2 regions of the Rhizobium sp. 10N427 genome follow, and region 2 is predicted to be linked to the other one. Evidence: riboswitches for the same ligand, from Rfam matches in the RefSeq annotation. Region 2 holds a riboswitch; the other holds the start of a gene.
What was found. Region 2 has a riboswitch for S-adenosylmethionine ahead of AC1DIJ_RS09835 (O-succinylhomoserine sulfhydrylase). Riboswitches for the same ligand answer to the same signal wherever they lie in the genome.
Positions count from the first base shown of each region.

Region 1: it holds a riboswitch for S-adenosylmethionine, as region 2 does, so the genes downstream of both, metA (homoserine O-acetyltransferase MetA) here and AC1DIJ_RS09835 (O-succinylhomoserine sulfhydrylase) in region 2, are expected to answer to the same signal.

Region 1 covers NZ_JBFTID010000003.1:202,723-210,306, reverse strand. The annotation lists gene AC1DIJ_RS08460 (GntR family transcriptional regulator) at 1-44, opposite strand, end outside; gene AC1DIJ_RS08455 (aldose epimerase family protein) at 160-1,182, opposite strand; gene metA (homoserine O-acetyltransferase MetA) at 1,320-2,243, opposite strand; SAM riboswitch at 2,309-2,386, opposite strand; gene AC1DIJ_RS08445 (ABC transporter ATP-binding protein/permease) at 2,533-4,371, shown strand; gene AC1DIJ_RS08440 (hypothetical protein) at 4,376-4,999, opposite strand; gene AC1DIJ_RS08435 (ABC-F family ATP-binding cassette domain-containing protein) at 5,101-6,924, opposite strand; gene AC1DIJ_RS08430 (thiamine diphosphokinase) at 6,928-7,578, opposite strand.
Region 2 covers NZ_JBFTID010000004.1:17,839-25,422, reverse strand. The annotation lists gene phoB (phosphate regulon transcriptional regulator PhoB) at 1-132, shown strand, start outside; gene AC1DIJ_RS09860 (GcrA family cell cycle regulator) at 200-736, opposite strand; gene AC1DIJ_RS09855 (aspartate aminotransferase family protein) at 1,162-2,361, shown strand; gene argF (ornithine carbamoyltransferase) at 2,401-3,318, shown strand; gene AC1DIJ_RS09845 (Hsp33 family molecular chaperone) at 3,413-4,405, shown strand; gene apaG (Co2+/Mg2+ efflux protein ApaG) at 4,409-4,801, opposite strand; gene AC1DIJ_RS09835 (O-succinylhomoserine sulfhydrylase) at 5,014-6,198, opposite strand; SAM riboswitch at 6,240-6,318, opposite strand; gene AC1DIJ_RS09830 (2'-deoxycytidine 5'-triphosphate deaminase) at 6,392-7,486, shown strand; tRNA gene AC1DIJ_RS09825 (tRNA-Gly) at 7,530-7,584, shown strand, end outside.

The DNA.
Region 1 (7,584 bases), on a different contig from region 2:
AGTCCGCGCGCATTCAGCTCTGCTATCAGACTGGTTCTATCCATAGGCGCACATTAGAACCTATTTAGAACCAGTCTTCAAGCTGAATCTACGCCGCAAAAAAGAAACCCTCGTGACGGATCACGAGGGTTCGCAAAACCAGCGATCAAATCGAACGCGTCAGTTCTTGGTGAAGATGTAATCCGTTTCCTGCCGCAGAACCTCGCCCGGCCGCAGAACGGCATTCGGGAAGCCCTCGTGATTGATCGCATCCGGCCAGACCTGGGTCTCCAGGCAGAAGCCGGCGAACGGTCCGTACTTGCGGCCATCGAGACCTGGCACGGCGACATTCAGCTTGAAGCCGGCATAGAACTGCACGCCCGGTTCGGTCGTGCGCACTTCCATCGACACGCCGGAATTGAGGCTGCGGGCCAGCACGACGGAGCGCTTGGCGACACGCTCCTTCGACAGGCAGAAATTATGATCGTAGAGCGCCTGTTCCGAACCTTCAAAACGCTTCATCGGCGCCATTTCGCGGAAATCGAAAGCCGTGCCATCGACTGGGCGCAGTTCCCCGGTCGGGATCTGCCGCTCGTCGGTCGGCAGATAGTGATCGGCCGCGATCATGATATCGTGGCCAAGCGCGTCATCGCGGCCGTCCAAATTGAAATAGGCGTGCTGGCAGACATTGGCAAGTGTCGGCTGGTCGGACGTCGATTCATAGACGATCGAGAACTCGCCGTTACCGTGAACCCGATAGGTGGCCTGGATCGTGCAATTGCCCGGATAGCCGGCGCGGCCGTCGGGATCGACGATCTTCAGGACAACGCGATCCACGGCATGCTCGACGATCGTCCAGTTGCGCTTGGCAATGTTATCGCTGCCACCATGCAGATGTGAGACTCCCTTTTCGTTGAGCTCCAGCTGATAGGCCTTGCCGTCGAGCGTGAACTTGCCGCCGCCGATGCGATTGGCGCAGCGCCCGGGCGTCGCACCGAAATAAGAGGAGTAGGACGGATAATCGGCAAAATTGTCGAAGCCGAGAAGCAGCGGGGCGTCGTGACCGTCGAGCCTGAGATCCTGGATGACAGCGCCCCAGCTCATGATCTTCGCCGTCAGACCGCCGCCTTTGATCTCGACGCGATAGACGGTTTCTCCGTCTTTCGTCGTTCCGAAAACTTCCCGCTTGAGCTCTTCCGCCATTATACCATCGTCCTGAAATCTGTTCGCATCCGGCAGCGAAACTGCCCCCATTTGCCGCGAACCGCAACTGCCAATGCCAAAAAAGAAATGCCGCTGCGGCAAAGGCAGCGGCATAGCATCAACAGATTGATAAGCCGTCAGATTTTCGTGCCGATCTCGTTGAGGTCGTAGGACGTCGTCTGATAGATTTCATTGATCCAGTTGCCGAACAGCAGATGTGCATGACTGCGCCAGCGATTTTGCGGCGGCAGCGCCGGATCATTATGCGGGAAGTAGTTGTGCGGCATCTTGATCGGCACGCCAGCATTCACGTCGCGGAAATATTCGTCCGACAGCGACGTCGAATCGTATTCGACATGGTTGAAGATGTAGAGGCGTTTGCTCGCCTCTTCCTGAACCAGACAGACGCCCATCTCGTTTGATTCCATCAGGATCTCGAGACCCTGCGCCTTCTCGATGTCGCCGCGACGCACTTCCGTCCAGCGCGACACCGGAATCTCGAAATTATCCGAGAAACCGTTGAGATAGACCGAGGACGGCTTCAGGTTCTTGTGGCGGTAAACGCCGAATGCCTTCTCCTTCAGCTCATGCTTGGGAACGCCGTGGAAGTGATAGATCGCCGCCATCGCACCCCAGCAGACATTCATCGTCGAATGCACGTTGGTCTTCGTCCATTCGAAGATGTCCTGCATCTCGCTCCAATAGTTGACGTCTTCGAAGGGCATCAGCTCGATCGGCGCGCCGGTGATGATGAAGCCGTCGAACTTGCGATGCTTCACCTCTTCCCAGGTCTGGTAGAAGGCCAGCAGATGGTCTTCCGAGGTATTCTTGGCCTTGTGGTTGCCGACCCTGACCAGCGACAACTCGACCTGCAGCGGCGAGGCGCCGACAAGGCGCGCCATCTGCACTTCGGTCTTGATCTTGTTCGGCATGAGATTGAGAAGCCCGATCTGAAGCGGGCGGATATCCTGGCGGATAGCCACTGTCTCAGTCATCACCCGCACACCCTCCTGAACGAGGGTTTCGAAAGCGGGCAGCGTGTCAGGAATCTTGATGGGCATTGCATTCACTCGATCGAACAGGACAACCGGCAAATAAAAAAACCGGTGGCGAAAAAAGAATCGCTACCGGTCCGCACGCGGCCCTTTAGCGACTTATTTAACGTGGCTGCAAGCCGGCCGGCCAAATCACCACGATCCTCTAGATAGCGCTGACAGCGCCGCGAATCAATCGTGATTCGCAACCTGCACTTTGAGCTAGGTAACTCACGCATTAATGACTGGTAGAATCTGTTGATGGACAGCACGCGCTACCATGTTAATCAGGGATGATGCTGTACAGGAATGCATGATGACGGACGACGCCAAAGGCGGGGCTGTCGGCCAGCGGCAAGATAGGGTCGGATACGATCTCAGCCTCGGCTATCGCCTCAAATTGATGTTTTTAGCCTTCTGGGCTTCGAAAGTGCGCGGCAAGATCCTGTCTCTCGCCGCCATCCTTATGTTCGTCATCTTGGCGACGGCCTACGGTCAGGTCGTTCTCAACCGCTGGAACGCGCCGTTCTATGATTCGCTGCAACGGCGCGATGTCGGCGAGTTCTTCCATCAGCTTCAGATTTTCGGCCTGATCGCCGGGTCCCTGCTGCTTCTCAATGTCGGCCAGGCCTGGCTGAACCAGATGACGGCGCTCTATATGCGCGAGGGCTTGACCCGCGATCTCGTCGATCAATGGCTGAAGCACAAGCGGGCCCTGCGGCTGGCCTCGAGCGGGCTGATCGGCGTCAATCCGGACCAGCGCCTGCATGAGGACGCCCGCAACCTTGCCGAAAGCACCACCGGCCTCGTTCTCGGCCTCATCCAGTCGACGATCCTGCTCGTCAGCTTCATCGGCGTGCTCTGGGAGCTGTCGAGCGGCTTCGTCTTCCACTTCCGCACCTATTCCTTCGCCATCCCCGGCTACATGGTCTGGGCCGCCGTCTTCTATGCCGCGTCGGCGTCGATCCTCAGCCAGATCGTCGGCAGAAAGCTGGTGCCGATCAACGCCGAGCGCTTCTCCAAGGAAGCCGAACTCCGCTTCTCGCTGATGCACGCCAACGAGAACATGCCGGCGATTACCGTCGCCAGAGGCGAGGAAAACGAGCGCCAGCGCATCAACACCGATATCAGCACGGTTCTCGCCGTGCTCAAGCGGCTGACCATGGCCAATACCAACCTGACCTGGGTTTCGGCCGGTTACGGCTGGCTGGTCATCGTCATACCGATCATCGTCGCCGCGCCCGCCTATTTCTCCGGCGGCCTGACCTTCGGTGAGCTGATGATGTCGGTCGGCGCCTTCAACCAGGTCAATACGGCGCTGCGCTGGTATGTCGCCAATTTCGGCCCGATCGCCGAATGGCGCGCGACGCTGAACCGCGTCACCGATTTCCGCCATGCGCTTGAGCACATGGATGAACCGCTCAATCCGAAGAACGTCATCGCCTACGAAGACACCGCCGCGGACAGGCTTGTGATGAAGAACGTCACCATCGCCGCCAAGTTGGGCGAAGAGGTCGATCAATGCGGCGGCTTCCGCCTGCACGAGCCCGATGTGACGTTGAAGGCCGGCGAGAAGGTGATGATAAACGGCGATCACAACGTCAATCGGAAGCTTCTCTTCCAGGCGATGGCCGGCCTCTGGCCCTGCGGCAGCGGCACGATGGGCCTGCCGCCCTCAGACGACATCCTGTTCGTCCCCCAGGTCGCCTATATCCCCGGCGGCACGCTGCGCGAGGCGCTCTCCTTCCCCGAACCGGCCGGCTCCTACAAGAACGAGGATATCGAGGCAGCTCTGGAGAAAGCCGGGCTGCGTCAACTGATAAGCCGCCTCGACACGCGGGCGCGCTGGGACAAGGTTCTGGATGCCGACGAACAGAAGGCCATCGGCTTTGCCCGCCTTCTGCTGGTTCGCCCGCGCTGGGTGGTGTTCGACGAAGTGCTCGAAGGCTTGGAGCCGGAATGGCAGTCGACGCTGACCAATCTTCTGACGGCGCTGCCGGAAACATCGATGATCTATATCGGCCGTTCGGAAATCTACATGGAGATTCTGAAGCCGAAGGTCCTCCATCTGGAAGCGATAGCCTCCAAGACCGAAGAACCGCCGCCACCGCCGAAAACCGGCACCGGCCGCCCCGCGGCGGCACCGGTTATCTAGCGAATTACATCGGCTGAACGCCGCTGAGACCGACCGAGACCTGTTTCGAGGAGACGCTGCCATCGGCAGCCTTTTCGGCATTGACGATCACCGCGGCGCCTGGCTTCAGATCGTCCTTGGTCGCCGAAGCGATGGTGACGACCTGTGTGCCATCAGGGATGGCGATGGTCTTTTCCTTGCCCTGATAGGTCAGCGTGATCGTCTTGCCGTTGACCGCCTTGACGGCGGTGCTGACGGTCGCATTGGTCATCTCGGTATTCGGCTTGGCGTCCCAGGGGCGGTTGCCCTCGCCGGTACCCTTCATCGATGCCGGGAAGATCATCACTTGCAGCGCGTCATTCGGCCCGCTGCCCTTCGGCATCGAGCCGACGCCAACGAAATCGCCCGGCTTGATGTCATCGACGGCCGCCCGCTGGATGCCACCAACCCGGAAGCCCGATTGCATGGCGATCGACTGGTCGGTTCCGTCGCGGGTCTTGATGGTCAGCACATCGCCGTTGAGGCTCTCGACGATGCCGCGAATGCGGACACGCTGCGTATCGTCGGCCTGGCTGGACTGAACGGCTGAAAAGCTGATGGCTGCGGCGGCGAGCGCCGTCAGAAATGCGGAAGAAAGCTTGCGAGACATATGACTATTCCTTGTCGCCACGATAGCAGGCATATCCCCCGGCTGCCGGAGCGGACTCTAGAGCCGCACCGGGACACCGGCGAATCAAGGAAACGTGAGACTCAGCCTTCGATCTCCTCCCTCAGCATTTCCAGCTCAAGCCATTCCTCTTCCATCTTCGTCACGCTGTCGCGCAGCTTTTCCATCTCCGCGGCAAGCCTGTTGAAGGTCGCCGGGTCCTTGGTGAACAGGTTCGGATCGGCCATCTTCGCTTCGCGCTTGGCGATCTCAGCCTCAGCCTTGGCCATTTCTTTCGGCAGGTTCTCGAGTGCGAACTTCTGCTTGAACGAAAGCTTGCCCTTACCCTTCGGCGCCTCGGCAGAGGGCGAAGCCTCCGCCTTCACCTTTTCGGCGGCCTTCTCCGCCCTGCGACGCTCATCCAGAGCGCCTTTCCGCTGGGCCATCATGTCGGAATAGCCGCCGGCATATTCGATCCACCGGCCATCAGGTGCATCCGGAACGGCAGGCGCAATCGTCGAGGTCACGGTGCGGTCGAGGAAGTCACGGTCGTGGCTGACGAGAATGACCGTGCCGGGAAAGCCGGCGACGATTTCCTGCAGCAGGTCGAGCGTTTCAATATCGAGGTCGTTGGTTGGCTCGTCGAGGATCAACAGGTTTGTCGGCCGCGACAGGATTCGGGCCAGCATGAGACGGGCACGTTCGCCGCCGGAGAGGTTCTTGATCGGTGTGCGCGCCTGCTCCGGCTGGAACAGGAATTCCTTCATGTAGCCGGTCACATGGCGCTGCTCGCCATTGACGAGCAGGTTTTCGCCGCGGCCATCGGTCAGGTAATTTGCCAGCGTGTCGTCGAGGTTGAGTTCCTCGCGCTTCTGATCGAGCGTTGCGATTTCTAGATTGGTGCCGAGCTTCACGGTGCCGCTGTCGGGCGCCAACTGGCCAGTCAGTATCTTCAGCAGCGTCGTCTTGCCGGCGCCGTTCGGGCCGACGAGGCCGATGCAATCACCGCGATGCACGCGAATAGAAAACGGCGTGACGATCGGCCGCTCGCCATATGTCTTGGTGATCTTGTCTGCCTCGATCACCAGCTTGCCGGATTCCTGCGCATCCGAAACGCTCGCCTGGACGCTGCCCTGCGGACCCTTGTGGCCGCGATATTGCGAGCGCATGGTGTGCAGCTCACCGAGACGGCGCATGTTGCGCTTGCGGCGCGCGGTAACGCCATAGCGCAGCCAATGCTCTTCACGCTCGATCGCCTTGCCGAGCTTGTGCTGTTCCAGCTCCTCGGCCTCCAGCACCTGATCGCGCCAGACTTCGAAATGCCCGAAGCCACGATCCAGACGCCGCGACGTGCCGCGATCGAGCCAAACGGTGGCCGTCGAGACCTTTTCGAGGAAGCGTCGGTCATGCGAAATCAGCACGAGGGCGCTGCGCGTCTTCTGCAGCTCGCCTTCCAGCCATTCGATGGTCGGCAGGTCGAGATGGTTGGTCGGCTCGTCGAGCAGCAGGATATCCGGCTCCGGCGCCATGACGCGGGCAAGTGCTGCGCGGCGGGCTTCGCCGCCAGAAAGGTTCTTCGGGTCTTCCTCGCCGGTGAGGCCGAGATGCGACAGAAGATAGGTGACACGATAGGGATCGTCGCCCGGCCCAAGCCCGGCCTCGGCATAGGCCTGCACCGTTGCAAAACTTCCGAAATCAGGCGCTTGCTCAAGATACCGGACCGTCGAGGAGGGATGACGGAACACCTCGCCGGATTGCGCTTCGGCGATGCCGGCAGCGATCTTCAGCAGCGTCGACTTGCCGGAACCGTTGCGGCCGACGAGGCAGATCTTGTCGCCGGGCTCCACCTGCAGGCTTGCGCCCGCCAGCAACGGCGCGCCGCCGAAGCTCAGAAAGATGTCGTCCAGTTTGAGAATGGGAGGCGCCAAGGATCAGACTCCGGAAAGGTCATAGGGGCGGGCAAGGACGATCGCGCGGCCACTGCCGAGCGTGAACCGAACCTTGCCTTCTGCCACATTGGAAATGGTACGCGACGAGCCGAACGGCAAATGGAAATCCGAGAGCGGATAGCGCGCGTTTTCGATGAAGAGACCGCGCAATTCGCTGAAACCGGGAACCGAGAACAGGCTGTTCTTCGGCAGGTCGAGCTCGATGGAACCTGAAAGAAGCGGAACCGCTTCCTCCAGCCCCGAAGTGAGCAACAGGTCGATGCCCTGTTCGGCGAGGCTGACGGCATAAAGGAGATGCTGAAGCGCATGATCGGACCGTTCCCCCGCCAGCGCACCGGCAAGGATCAGCCGTTTCGCACCGCGGGCTATCGCTTCCGAAACGGCGATCTCACCATCCGTCGAGGCTTTGGCCGCGGGATAGGGCTGCTTCGGCACACCCGGAAACGCACCTTCGAGATCCGGTGCGGTGGAATCGAAATCGCCCACCCAGAGCTCCGGCACGACGCCGAGCTCTGCCGCATGGCGCATGCCGCCATCGGCCGCGATGAACCGGCTGCCGGCAATCGCACTGCGCAGCCGCTCTGTCGGCGTCAGCTCGCCGCCGAGCAGGATCGTGAAGGTCGTCTGGGTCATGGGCAA
Region 2 (7,584 bases):
GGTCACGACATCTATGTCGACGAGCGCACCGTCGATGTCCATGTCGGCCGTCTGCGCAAGGCGCTGAACTTCTCCAACATGCAGGATGTCATCCGCACCGTTCGCGGCGCTGGATATTCGATGGAAGCTTGAAGCTTTCGGAATTGAGACCACAAAAAAACGGGCCGCGAGGCCCGTTTTTCGTTTGTGCTTACCCGGCTCAGTTTGCCCGGGCTGCTGCCCTGCGGCGCTCGTTGACCGGCTGGTAGGCCAGGCGCTGGTGGTAGGTGCAGTAAGGCGAAGAATCCGGGCTTTCGCAGCCGCAGAAGTGGAAATCGTCCTTCAAGGGATCGCCGACCGGCCACTTGCAGGTGCGCTCGGTGAGCTCCGTCAGGCCGAGACGGCGGGAAATCGGGACGATCACGTTCTTGGCGGGACGGTATTCCATCTCCTCCATGACGTCGATCTCGATCTCTTCCTTCAGCATCGTCGCGCCCTGCTGGCGGGTGACCGTACGGGTCGTCGCCAGACGCGATGCGTAGGTTGGGGCGCGGGGTGCTGCCGCCGTACGCTTGGGAGCGCGCGCAGCCGTGGCGTTGCCGCCGGCCTTCGCACGGCCCGGCAGCGCCAGACGGTGAACCTTGCCGATAACGGCGTTACGGCTGACGCCGCCAAGCTGGGCAGCGATCTGGCTCGCGCTCAGCCCTTCGGACCACAGTTTCTTGAGTTTCTCGACCCGCTCGTCTGTCCAGTTCATGCCCTGTGTCTCCGCCGTTTAAGCGTTGCGAAGGCAGAATCCCTCACTGTTTGCCCCGGACGAATCCGGCACAAGAAACGCTTGACTAATTTTGGTGACTAGTTCCGCCGCATGCAGTCTAGTAATTGAGTTTTAACCTAGTGTGAGGCTGACTCCGTGACAAGAGTCGCAGGAATCCGGATGAATCGAATTCGGGGTTTTCCCCAACTTGCTTCCCCTGAGAGTCATTTCTGCAACATTAGCTGTTGATAAAACGCGACATTGCTTGAGCGTCTCTCAGAAGCCACGAAAGCCGCAGTTTTGTTGACATTGCAGTGCGAAAAGTAAATAGTGCCAGTCGCCGCCGAAAGGCGGCATTTTTAATTTTTCGGACCTGGTTTTTAGCCGGAGTCCGGTTGCCCGTAACGCTGACAGGAGACCGCGCCATGGCTGAAGCCGCGCCGCTATATGATACCTATTCTCGTGCCCCATTGCGGTTCGAGCGAGGTGAGGGCGTGTGGCTGATTACCGAAAGCGGCGAACGATATCTGGATTTCGGTGCCGGCGTTGCCGTGACCTCGGTCGGCCACAGCAATCCGCATGTCGTGGATACCCTGAAGGCGCAGGCCGACAAGGTCTGGCACCTGTCCAACATCTATGAAATCCCCGGGCAGGAAAAGCTCGCCAGGCGGCTGACGGAGGCGACTTTCGCCGACAAGGTGTTCTTCACCAATTCCGGCGCGGAAGCCCTGGAATGCGCGATCAAGACCGCACGCCGCTATCAGTATTCGAAGGGCCATCCCGAGCGTTTCCATATCATCACCTTCGAAGGCGCCTTCCACGGCCGTACGCTGGCGACGATCGCTGCCGGCGGGCAAGAGAAGTATCTCGAAGGTTTCGGCCCCAAGGCCCCTGGCTTCGACCAGGTGCCCTTTGGCGATATCGACGCTGTGCGCGCCGCAATCACCGATGCGACCGCAGGTATTCTGATCGAGCCGGTTCAGGGCGAGGGTGGCATTCGCCCGGTGACCACAGAGTTCATGAAGGCGCTGCGCGCGCTCTGCGACGAGAAGGGCCTGCTGCTCATTCTCGACGAGGTCCAGACGGGCGTCGGCCGTACCGGCAAGTTCTTTGCCTATGAGTGGTCCGGCGTGACCCCTGACATCATGGCTGTCGCCAAGGGCATCGGTGGCGGCTTCCCGCTCGGCGCCTGCCTGGCAACGGCGGAAGCTGCGTCCGGCATGAAGGCCGGCACCCACGGCTCGACCTATGGCGGCAATCCGCTGGCCATGGCCGTCGGCGGCGCCGTGCTCGACATCGTCCTTGCCGAAGGCTTCTTGCAACATGTCCGTGATGTGGCTCTGGTCTTCCGCCAGGGCCTCGCATCGCTCAAGGACCGCTATCCCGATGTGATCGAGGATATCCGCGGCGAGGGCTTGCTGCTCGGTATCAAGGCCGCCGTTCCCTCGACTGAACTCCTGGCTGCCATCCGCGGCGCCCACCTGCTTGGCGTGCCCGCCGGTGACAATGTCGTGCGCCTGCTGCCGCCTTTGGTCGTCACTGCCGAGGAGGCCCGCGAGGGTCTTGCCCGCATTGAGCAGGCTGCCGAAAGCATTCGCGCATCGAAGGCCAAGAAGACGGCTTGAACGGATAGATGCCTTCCGGGGCAAACAGGTAAGGACGACATGGCTTCCCCCAAACACTTCCTCGATCTTTCGGCGATGAGCTCTGCCGATCTGCGCGTCATCATGGACGACGCGATGCTGCGCAAGCAGGCGTTCAAAGCAGGCAAGGGCGACAAGCCGCTGGCCGGCAAGATGCTGGCGATGATCTTCGAAAAGCCTTCCACACGGACGCGCGTCTCCTTCGATGTCGGCATGCGCCAGCTGGGTGGCGAGACGCTGTTCCTCTCGGGCACCGAGATGCAGCTCGGCCGCGCCGAGACGATCGGCGACACGGCCAAGGTTCTGTCGCGCTATGTCGACGCGATCATGATCCGCACCACCGAGCATCACCGCATGCTGGAGCTTGCCGAACACGCAACGGTACCGGTGATCAATGCGCTGACGGATGATACGCATCCCTGCCAGATCATGGCCGACATCATGACCTTCGAAGAGCATCGCGGCCCGGTCAAGGGCAAGACGATCGCCTGGACCGGCGACGGCAACAACGTGCTGCATTCGCTGGTCGAAGGAGCTGCCCGTTTCGGCTACCGCATGAACATGGCTGTCCCCCTTGGTTCCGAGCCGAAGGATCACTATCTGAACTGGGCCCGCAATGAGGGCGCCGAAATCATGCTCAGCCATGATGCCGACCGTGCGGTCGAAGGCGCCGATTGCGTGGTAACCGATACCTGGGTCTCCATGAATCAGGAACATCGGGCTCGCGGTCACAACGTCTTCCAGCCCTATCAGGTCAATCAGGCTTTGATGGCGAAAGCAGGCAAGGATGCATTGTTCATGCATTGCCTGCCGGCTCATCGTGGTGAGGAAGTGACGGACGATGTGATCGATGGCCCGCAATCCGTGGTCTTCGATGAAGCGGAAAACCGTCTTCATGCGCAGAAATCGATTCTTGCATGGTGCCTGGGCGCGATCTGAACCATATTGGACGCCACATCCGGCCTGATGGCTTGGTGGCCGCGCGAGCGGGAAGACAGCTTGGTCTGCCGCTCTGACGACTAGGAGTAAGACCATGGCAGACACAGCCGCCGCTCTCAACGAGCTTCATTTCGCCGGCGATGATCACGTCGTCCCATTTCAGGTTGAAGGCCTGGATGTGCGTGGCCGCGCCGTCCAGCTCGGCCCGATGCTCGACGCCATCCTTGAGCGCCACCACTATCCCGCACCCGTCGCCCGGCTTCTGGCCGAAGTCGTGGTCCTGACGGTTCTGCTCGGCACGTCGCTGAAATTCGAAGGCAAGTTCACGGTACAGACCAAGGGCGATGGCCCTGTCGACCTGCTTGTTGCCGATTTTGCGACACCGGAGAACGTGCGCGCCTATGCGCGTTTCGATCATGCGCTGCTCGATCAGGCGATCGCCGACGGCCAGACCGAACCCGAGCAGCTGCTCGGCAAGGGCGTGCTGGCGTTCACCATCGATCAGGGCAAGTTCAGCCAGCCCTATCAGGGCATCGTCGAACTCGACGGTACCTCGCTCGAGGATATTGCCGGCGTCTATTTCCGCCAATCCGAACAGATCCCGACGCGCGTCCGTCTGGCGGCTGCCGAACTTCTCGACCGCGACAGCAGCGGCAAGCCGCGGCATCGCTGGCGGGCAGGGGGGCTTGTCGCCCAGTTCCTGCCGGAAGCGCCCGAGCGCATGCGCCAGCCGGATCTGCATGGCGGAGACGGCGATGAAATTTCGAAAGGTCTGAAGGAAGATGACGCCTGGGCAGAAGCCCGCGCCATGGTCGAGACCATCGACGCCGACGAGCTGACGGATCCGCTGGTCGGAACCGAGCGGCTTCTCTATCGCCTGTTCCATGAGCGCGGTGTTCGCGTTTTCGAGGCCAAACAGGTCTACGACCGCTGCAGCTGTTCACGTGAAAAAATCGGCGGCGTTCTAAAGGGCTTTTCGGCGGAGGAGATCGAGGCCAGCCAGGAGAACGGCGAGATCGCCGTCACCTGTGAATTCTGCTCGACCACCTATCGTTTCGAGCCGGCAGAGCTGCAGCCGGCCGAATGACGGTCAGTTCAGCACTCTGAGAAGGCCGGGTGAATCCAGGGAGAAGGCGGGTATCTCGACATCGAAGAGCTCGCCTTCGTCCGTTTCCATCTGGTAATGGCCGAACATCAGCCCCGATGGCGTATCGAGCGGGCAACCGGACGAATATTCATAGGTATCGCCGGGCTCCAGCCGTGGCTGCTCGCCGACGACTCCGGGTCCCGTCACCTCGTCGACCACGCCGTTCTGGTCCGTTATGTTCCAGTAACGGTTGACGAGTTTGACTGACAGGCCGGAATTGTTGCTGATGACGATGCGGTATCCCCAGACATAGCGATCGTCGTCCGGATCGGATTGCTCCTCCAGATAAAACGGCTCGACAACAACTTCTATATCGCGTGTGAGGGCCCGGTACATGCCTTACACCTTAGTCGGGATATCTTACTCGTATCTTATACGGCATTGGCTCCGTCAAGAAATGCCACCGTATCATCAGCCAAATACAGGCGATTGCACGCCGTTTTGATTGTTAATCCTAACATTCAAAGTTAATGACTCTAATAAAGCAGAGCTGACTGAAGCTTTAGGTGAGGCGGGCCGCCGGACCGGCAAGTCCGGCGGCCTGTTGCTTAAGCCGGGATCTTCGACAGAGCCTGGGCGAAATCTTCAAGCAGATCGTCGGTATCTTCGATGCCCGCCGAAAGACGCACGGTGCCGGCCGAAATGCCGAGTTCGGCACGGGCCTCATCCGAGAGATTCTTGTGCGTCGTCGTTGCCGGATGGGTGATCAGGCTGCGCGTATCGCCGAGATTGTTCGAGATCGTCACCACGTCGAGCGCGTTCTGCAGCTTGAAGGCCGCGTCCTTGCCGCCCTTCAGCTCGAAGCACACCAGCGTCGAGCCGCCGGTCATCTGCTTGGCGATGATATCGGCCTGCGGATGGTCCTTGCGGCCGGGATAAATGAGGCGTGCAACCTGCTTCTGCTCAGCCAGGAAATCGGCAATCTTTGCGGCATTCCTGGTCTGCTGGGCCACACGCAGCGGCAGCGTCTCGATGCCCTTCAGGAGCGTCCATGCGTTGAACGGCGACATGGCCGGGCCGGTATGGCGGAAGTAGTCGTGCAGGTGCTCGTCGATCCACGCCTTGTCGGACAGCACGACGCCGCCGAGGCAGCGGCCCTGGCCATCGATATGCTTGGTCGCCGAATAGATGACGATATGAGCGCCGAGTTCGAGCGGCTTCTGGAAGAGCGGCGTCGCAAAAACGTTGTCGACCACGACCTTGGCGCCGACCTGGTTCGCAAGCTTCGCAACGCCGGCGATATCGACGATTTCGAGCGTCGGGTTGGTCGGGCTTTCCAGGAAGAAAACCTTGGTCTTCGGCGTGATCGCCTTTTCCCAGTTTTCCAGATGGCGGCCATCAACGAGCGTGCAGTCGATGCCGTATTTCGGCGCCAGCGTCTCGACCACCCAGCGGCAAGAGCCGAAGAGGGCGCGGGCGGCAACGATATGATCGCCAGCCTTCAGCTGGCAGAGGATTGCAGCTGTGACGGCGGCCATGCCGGAGGCCGTGGCGCGCGCATCTTCCGCGCCTTCGAGCGCGCACATGCGCTTCTCGAACATGTCGTTGGTGGGGCTGCCGTAGCGGGCGTAGATGAAGCCTTCGGTCTCGCCCTTGAAGCGGGCCTCGGCCGCCTCCGACGTGTCGTAGACGAAGCCTTGCGTCAAGTAGATTGCTTCCGACATCTCGCCATATTGCGAGCGCAGAGTGCCTCCGTGAACGAGTTGGGTTGCAGGGCGCCAGGACTTGCTCATGCCATCACCTCAAAAACAAAAAAACCGGCCGCAAAAGCAGACCGGTTTCATACCCGGTCTTTTTAGCCACTTATTTAACGTGGCTGCAAGCCGACCGGCCAAATCACCACGGGATAAAGCTGCAATACTGCCGTTAGCTGCTTGCGTCAATTCCCCGTATTTGGTTTTGTCGGCCACGAACTATGGATGGAGCATGATGGCTCGCGAAACTGGAATTTTGGCCGACCGTGCCATTGCCGCGTTGTTTGAGACCGGCCGACTGATCTCCGAACGGGAACTCGACCGTGACCAGATCCAGCCGGCAAGCCTCGACCTGCGGCTCGGCGCCAAGGCGTTCCGGGTGCGCGCCAGCTTCATGCCTGGCCCTTCGCATCTGGTCGCGGACAAGCTCGATCGCCTGAGCCTGCATGTCATCGACCTCTCCGAAGGGGCTGTTCTCGAAACCGGCTGCGTCTATATCGTTCCCTTGATGGAGCGTGTGGATCTGCCGGCCGGCATGTCGGCCTCCGCCAATCCGAAGAGCTCCACCGGCCGCCTCGATATCTTCACCCGCGTCATCACTGACTACGCGCAGGAATTCGACAAGATCCCGGCCGGCTATTCCGGCCCGCTCTATCTCGAAATCTCGCCGCGCACCTTTCCGATCGTCGTGCGCCGCGGCTCGCGCCTGTCGCAGATCCGTTTCCGCGTCGGCCATTCCATTCTCGGCGAACCGGACCTTCAGGCGCTGCATGACAGCGAGACGCTGGTTGCCAGCGCCAAGCCGAACGTGTCAGGCGGCGGTATCGCGCTATCGATCGATCTCGCAGGCGACAAGGAAGGCCTGATCGGCTATCGCGGCAAGCACCACACCGCCGTCGTCGATGTCGACAAGAAGGCCCAGCACGACATTTTCGATTTCTGGGAGCCGCTCTATAGCCGCGGCCGCAACGAGCTGATCCTCGACCCGGACGAGTTCTACATCCTCGTCTCCCGCGAAGCCGTGCACGTGCCCCCGCATTACGCCGCCGAGATGACGCCCTTCGACCCCTTGGTTGGCGAATTCCGCGTCCACTACGCCGGCTTCTTCGATCCGGGTTTCGGCCACGCTCCCGCCGGCGGTCGCGGCAGCCGCGCCGTTCTCGAAGTGCGCAGCCACGAGGTCCCCTTCATCCTCGAAGACGGCCAGATCGTTGGCCGCCTCATCTACGAGCACATGCTGGAAAAACCCGAAAGCCTCTACGGCTCCGGCCTCGGCTCCAACTACCAGGCCCAGGGCCTGAAGCTCTCGAAACACTTCCGCATCTGACAGCCTTGACACCGCCTCCCATCTGTTGGAAGGCTTCGGCCACGCGGGTGTAGCTCAATGGTAGAGCAGCAGCTTCCCAAGCTGAATACGAGGGTTCG